DNA from 2 places in the Limosilactobacillus albertensis genome. Region 2 is predicted to be linked to the other one. Evidence: riboswitches for the same ligand, from Rfam matches in the RefSeq annotation. Region 2 holds a riboswitch; the other holds the start of a gene.

Region 1 (3,425 bases), on a different contig from region 2:
TCGCCACCAAATGAAATAAATAGGATAATTACACTAACTAAGATTGCCTGCATCCACATCGCAAAAGCCGGCATATTAACATTATTTAACTTTGTCAGCCGCTTAGGCAATAACCGTGGATCACACCCTTCAATGAATGATTTAATTGGAGAATACGTCATTACAAACGCTGCTCCCAATCCGCCAAATACATCAGTCAATGCAGTGAATTGAGCAAATAGCCGGCCAATTGTCAATGCGGTTGAATGACTAACACCTAGCTTAGTTCCCATTACATATCCCATATTATTAATTAAAACATATTCAACATTGGCCAAATTAACATTACTTTTGCCTAATAGCTGATGCCAGTTAGCAGTTACTCCACATAAAAAGATCGTTAATATATACAAAACCGTCATAATAATAGTTGCTAAAATGATTGCCCGTGGAAAAGTCCTTTCTGGTTTGTGAACCGCGTCAATCACTCCTGCCATTGTTTCCATGCCACCATACGCAAATAATGCATAAACGATAAATGAAACCACAGCAATCGGCGACAGGAACTGCGGATTAGGTGATTTTACCATTGCCGTTGGCGTAACTGCCTCTGCAAGAGTTCCATGATTAAGTACCCATACTAATAAACTAATCAAAATAAACAATACTGAGATACCAAGAGTAAAGATCCCACAAATTGATGCTATTTTAGCAATTTTATCTATTCCGCGCGATGCAATTAACGTCACAGCAAATAAGAAAATAATTTCAAGAATTCCTAACGTCTCATTAGCTCCTAAACCAAATAGGTGCCAACTCTGTGTTTCATCTGTCCCAGAAATCATTGTTGATACTGAAACAAGAAAAAATTGAGTCGATGAAACCAGCCATACAACCCAAGCAGCTAACCAAATAAAACTGCCGATAAAAGCGGGCTTTTCACCAATCGATCCTCGTAACCATGAAAAGATCCCACCACGAGCTGCTTTAAAAGTTGCCCCATATTCAGCAAACATAATTGAAGACGGGACAAAAAACAGCAATGCCGCAATTACATACCAAATAATACTTGCATATCCCATTTGAAAATACGCATTTAAGGAATTACTAAATCCATAGATTGACGAAAAAATCATAAGGACTAAACTAGTTAATCCGATTCTCTTTATTGTATCTTTATTCATATAACCACTTCTTTTTTAATAAATATTCATAAAATATAAATAGTATACAACTACTTTCACTATTTGTTAAATATAATGGTCTCTATAAAAAATTAATTTGCATTCATATTAGTTTTTAGCTATGATAATGGAGAATAAATCTGGGGTGCCAAACGGCTGAGATAATACCCATTGAACCTGCTCTGGTTAATACCAGCGAAGGGAGATTCAGTGATATTAACTTAATTATTAACTCCATGATTTTTTGTCATGGAGTTTTTTTGCCCTTATTAATAATTAAGGAGTTTTAATTATGACTAAACGTTCATTACATTTGCGCGATATTATTTTACTTGCACTGATTGGAATAATCTTTGGTGTTATTTACTTTGCAGCTGGCTTTGTTTATAACGGATTAACGATTCTCTTAACACCAATCGGTTATGGTCCAATGGCTAATGATCTTACAATGGGAATTTGGTGTATGGCTGGTCCGCTTGCCGGATTCTTGCTTAAAACACCAGGAGCTGCTTTCCTTGGTGAATTCCTAGGAGCAGCTATTGAAATGTTTCTCGGTGATCAATGGGGCGCTGCCAATCTAATTTCAGGAGCCGTTCAAGGACTAGGTGCTGAGTTAGGATTCACTTTTACTCTCTATCAAATGTACAATTGGCTAACGCTTTTGATTTCATCTCTCACTCTTACCTTCATTACTTTCGGCTGGGATTGGTTTAGAAATGGATACAATCATTTCAGTGGGCAAATGTTAATAATCATGCTGATTGCCCGTTTTGTTTCAATGTTTGTTTTCTCTGGTATTCTTGTTAAACTAATTGCTAACCTTTTGCAGCGTGCACACCTAATTAAACAATAAAGCTATGACAAATATTAACTTTAAAAATCTTTCATTTAACTTTGACGACCAATCAATACTAAAAAATATTAATACTGAATTTAAAGAGGGAAAGATTCACCTGCTTACCGGAGTTTCGGGAAGCGGCAAATCTACAATTCTTAAGTTAATAGCCGGGCTTCTTCCTAAGTATGGCGGGAAAATAGTTACAGGTACTGTCGATATTCCAACGGGTGCACAGGTCGGAATGGTCTTCCAAGACCCGCTGATGCAGTTCGCCCTTAATACCCCGCGTCACGAATTAGAATTTACTCTAGAAAATTGTCAGGTACCAACTCAGCAAATTCCAGCAAGAATTAACCGCGCTTTAAACTTTGGCAATGTCCAATCATTAGCTAATCGCTTAATATCTACTCTTTCTGGTGGTCAGCAGCAACGAGTTGCTTTAGCTGTCACAATGGCAATGCAACCCGATATTCTATTATTAGATGAACCATTTGCCAACGTTGATGAAGCAAATCGGCAATTTATCCTTAAACAATTAAGACATATCAATAATGATTACCATACAACAATCATTATGACTGATCACGATTTACATGGCTACCAACAACTTCAGCCGATTGTTTGGCGTTTAACTAATGGCTGCCTTTCCCAACTTTCCGTAAAAGATAGTGCCCATCTTTTGCAAAAAGACATTAATCAAAAACTAACTACTAGTCTGCCGACATCAGAGCTACCGGCAATTATTAACTTTGACCACCTATCAATAAAGCGTGGTCATCAAAATCTGCTTTTACCGACTAATCTAGCATTTATTAAGAATAAAACGACTCTAGTAACGGGGCCAAATGGGATCGGTAAGTCAACCCTTTTTAAGGCCATTGCCCGGCTTTTAAAATATAAGGGAACTATTACATATGAGAGAACAAATATTCAAAAATTATCACCTGGGAAATATTACCGTCATCTTGGTTTAGTATTTCAACATGCTAATGATCAATTCTTAAACGTAACAGTTGGCGAAGAACTGGCTTTAGCTCTTAAAACCAGTCAAAATCCTTATTTTAATCATCAGCAAGTACAAAGCGCGTTGAAACTGCTTGGGTTAACCGGTCGAGAGGAGCAAATTGTTTATTCATTAAGCGGGGGGCAAAAGAAAAAGCTTCAAATCCTGCTTATGTTAATGCGGGGACAGGATATTCTATTATTAGATGAGCCATTTACCGGCTTAGACCCAGTCTCCCTAAAAAACGTTCTCCAGCTAATCAAGGATGCCCAGACAAAAAAGCCACAAACCCTGCTTATCATCAGCCATCAATTAAATGGTCTCGATGGTTTTATTGATTTCCATCTTAAAATGAATCAGCAACAGCTTAAATATGTTGGAGGCAGTCATGAATCCTAGTTTAAAATTATTTCTTGTTATT
Region 2 (3,425 bases):
ACGTTTCAGATATCTTAGTAACTGTTTTAACGCCGCCTTAATATTTCTTACTTCTGTTTCTGACGATCCATGGTATAAAAGTTCATTAATGCTAGCATTTTCAAGGTTTGCAATTGTACTTAGCCTATAAGCTGCCCACTCATTCAAATAAAACTGGAGGTTATTTTTATAGCGGCGGATGGTTTTATCACTATAGTCTTGTTGAATATCACTAAGGAATAAGTCTAAAAGTTGATTATTTTGATCTTGAATTTTTTGAATTGCTTGATCGGTTTGTTCAAGTGATAAAGTATCAAAACTAAGCTGGCTCATTTGCTGCAGCTTATTGAAAATTTCCTTTAACGCCCCTTTATTATCGTGGGATGCTTTTTTAGCCCCCTGCTTGATGTTAAAGGGTTGACTTGCTTTAATTATTGCGACTGTATCACTAGCGTTAATATAATTTTTCCCCTGCCGCTTAAGATAATTCGTTAAACGTTTCGATAAGTCACCCTCAGTCCGTGTATTAGCAAGCGGTTCTGCTACCTCGCGACAAAGTAAAGTTAACGATCCCATACTAGACCGATTAATTGTCTTATTGATTTGCCACTCATTACTCGTTGCTAGGTATTCCGCATATGACTTTTCAGAGAGACCCAAGTTAAGCCAGACTGTTTTTAATTGCGTTTCAAAGCGTTTCTTAATATCTCGCTTATTCTTCGCGTTTACGTTATATAAAATAACTGCTAAAGTCGTCGCATCATTTAGAAAGACAAGATTCTTTTTATGGTTAGTAGTAAAGTATGTTGCATGCCATGAAAAAAGCGGGTTAGCTAATGCAGCAGATTTTGTTGCTTCGTCATTAGACTGGTGATAATTGTTAAATAAATTTTGAGCTTTTACCGCTACATTAATATACACTATTTTTCTCCTTCAATTCTTGTAATCATAACGTTACCATCTTCTGGGTTCCCATATATTTCATAAGCGCCGTCAAGTTTAATCTCACGGTAATCGGTTCCAGCATAATTTCCTTTAATCGTATATTTACCATTTGCTAACTTGCCTACTGGTTGAAACAATGCTGGGACTGGTTTCTTATCAGTGACGATAATTTCAAATTCACCATCAATCCCGCCATTGCTAAATGTTAAAATTTTACCGGTTGTATCATCGATAATGGCTACTTCGGCTTTATTTGTTGTCTGCCGTAATTCTTCCTGCATTTTTAAAGTCTCCTGTTTTTATATTTACTAGTGTCATTTTACAATTATCAGCTTCATTTGCCAATTATCTTTATTGATGTTAATAAAAATTAAATTGCGGTATACTATTAATAAATAAACTTATTGCATTAGGGGTGCCCATCGTGCTGGGCTGAGATATGCAGTGACGCATGGACCCTAGAACCTGTAAGCCAACACTTGCGTAGGAAAATGCATAACCGCTTGATACTCAAAGTAGGTTCATTTTTCCTGCCTTGAGTATTTTTTAGTTAAGGAGTTAACGTATATGGCAGAACATCAAATCAATTGGTCCCTTATTGATCGAGTTCGTACTAAGAATCCAATTGTTCTCACTCTCGCTAATTTAGTAACAATTGATAAAGTTGCAGATTCAATAAGTGCTGTTGGTGCCTCCCCGATCATGTCAGTAGAACCAGCTGAGGCAAATGAAATGGCTAATTTAGCAAATGCAATTACTATTAACTTAGGGACGGTTAATCAACAGCAGATTGACCAAATACAAACTATTCTTCAGACGGTTTCTCCGTTAAAGCCGCTCGTACTAGATCCGGTAGCTGTCAGTGCAGTACCGTCACGGTTGAAACTCGCTCAATCATTATTAAATAAATTTCATTTTGATGTTATCCGCGGAAACGCCAGTGAAATTGCTGCCTTGGTTGATGCCGATAATACTAGTCATGGAATTGATGCCGGAAAAGTTGACCGTCCTATTCAGGTCGCTGAATTATGTGCACGGCGCTTTCAGTCTATCGTGATTTTGACTGGCGAAACCGATTTGATAACTGATGGTCAAATCATTTACGAAAACCCCTTCTCTGCCGAAATGCTAACGATGAATGTAGGAAGCGGCGATATGCTTTCTAGTATTGTGGCTGCTTATCTTGGAGTAACATCTAACACTTGGGATGCTTGCATTGTAGCCACTGTCTTAGTATCTGCAGCGGGTGTTTTAGCCAATCGCTATTCGGTCGGCCTCGGATCATGGCAAGTACAGTTTTTTGACCAGCTCTCAATTATGGATACAAAAGCTCTTTTGGAATTTTTAGAGGAAAGTGAGGAAGATTATCTTGATTAACGATTATCCCCAAGCCCTAACAATTGCTGGAACCGATAGCGGCGGTGGGGCTGGAATTCCCGCTGACGTAAAAACAATGCAAATGCGGGGTGTTTATTCTGCGATGGTAGTTGTTGCCGTTACTGCTCAAAATACTCTTGGCGTACAAGACGCGTTCCCCATGCCTGAGAAATTGATTGATGAACAGTTTGCATCGATTGCAAGCGATCTTGAAATTCGTGCATGTAAAACGGGAATGTTAGCTGATCCAATCCGGGTAAAAGCAGTTGTCCGAAATTTGAAGAAATATAATTTAGGGCCATTAATTGTTGATCCGGTAATGGTTGCTAAGGGTGGTGCAAAGTTGCTTAGCGATGATGCGATTGCTATTGTACGCAATGAATTACTACCACTTGCTACCCTTATTACTCCTAACATTCCAGAGGCTTGTGAGTTGACGGGAATTAATATTAAGGATAAAACTGATATTAAGAGGGCCGCACATGAACTACAAAAACGCGGTGCAAAAAATATCCTCTTAAAGGGTGGTCATGCCGAAAACTCTCAAAAAGCTGATGATTACGTTTTATTTGAAGACGGTAATGATATGTGGTTGACGGCACCAAGAATTAATACCAAAAATACTCATGGGACTGGTGACACAATTTCAGCATGTATCACTGCAGAAATTGCCAAGGGGCGCTCAATGGAACAAGCCATTATGATTGGCAAAACATATGTTGAACAGACAATTAAAGAGGGTATTCATGTTGGCCACGGTCATGGTCCATTAAATCACTGGGTTAAGGTTAAAGGAGACGAGATAGATGATATTTGATCCAAAAATGTTGCAAGTATATTTAGTTGGCGGAACACAAGATGTCCATAATGATATTTACGCATTCCTTGAAAAAGTAGAATTAGCAATGAAAAGCGGAATTACTGCTTTTCAATACCGCGAAAAAGGTAATTCAAAACTTCTCCCGAATGAACGCGTTGACCTTGGGTTAGAGTTGCGGACCTTATGTACACGATATGGGATTCCATTGATTGTTGACGACGATTATCGTTTAGCTCAGCAAATTAATGCTGACGGTGTTCATGTTGGACAAAGCGATACAAAAATTGATCAGGTATCGGTAGCA

Evidence for each region. Region 2 has a riboswitch for thiamine pyrophosphate ahead of thiM (hydroxyethylthiazole kinase). Riboswitches for the same ligand answer to the same signal wherever they lie in the genome.
Region 1: another riboswitch for thiamine pyrophosphate. It lies ahead of H5S41_RS03565 (ECF transporter S component); the one in region 2 lies ahead of thiM (hydroxyethylthiazole kinase).

Annotation. Positions count from the first base shown of each region.
Region 1 covers NZ_JACIVD010000055.1:51,386-54,810, forward strand. The annotation lists gene yjeM (glutamate/gamma-aminobutyrate family transporter YjeM) at 1-1,163, opposite strand, end outside; TPP riboswitch at 1,295-1,384, shown strand; gene H5S41_RS03565 (ECF transporter S component) at 1,456-2,016, shown strand; gene H5S41_RS03570 (ATP-binding cassette domain-containing protein) at 2,021-3,403, shown strand; gene H5S41_RS03575 (energy-coupling factor transporter transmembrane component T family protein) at 3,393-3,425, shown strand, end outside.
Region 2 covers NZ_JACIVD010000061.1:138,611-142,035, forward strand. The annotation lists gene H5S41_RS05445 (DUF6933 domain-containing protein) at 1-900, opposite strand, end outside; gene H5S41_RS05450 (hypothetical protein) at 900-1,205, opposite strand; TPP riboswitch at 1,326-1,431, shown strand; gene thiM (hydroxyethylthiazole kinase) at 1,492-2,301, shown strand; gene thiD (bifunctional hydroxymethylpyrimidine kinase/phosphomethylpyrimidine kinase) at 2,294-3,118, shown strand; gene thiE (thiamine phosphate synthase) at 3,108-3,425, shown strand, end outside.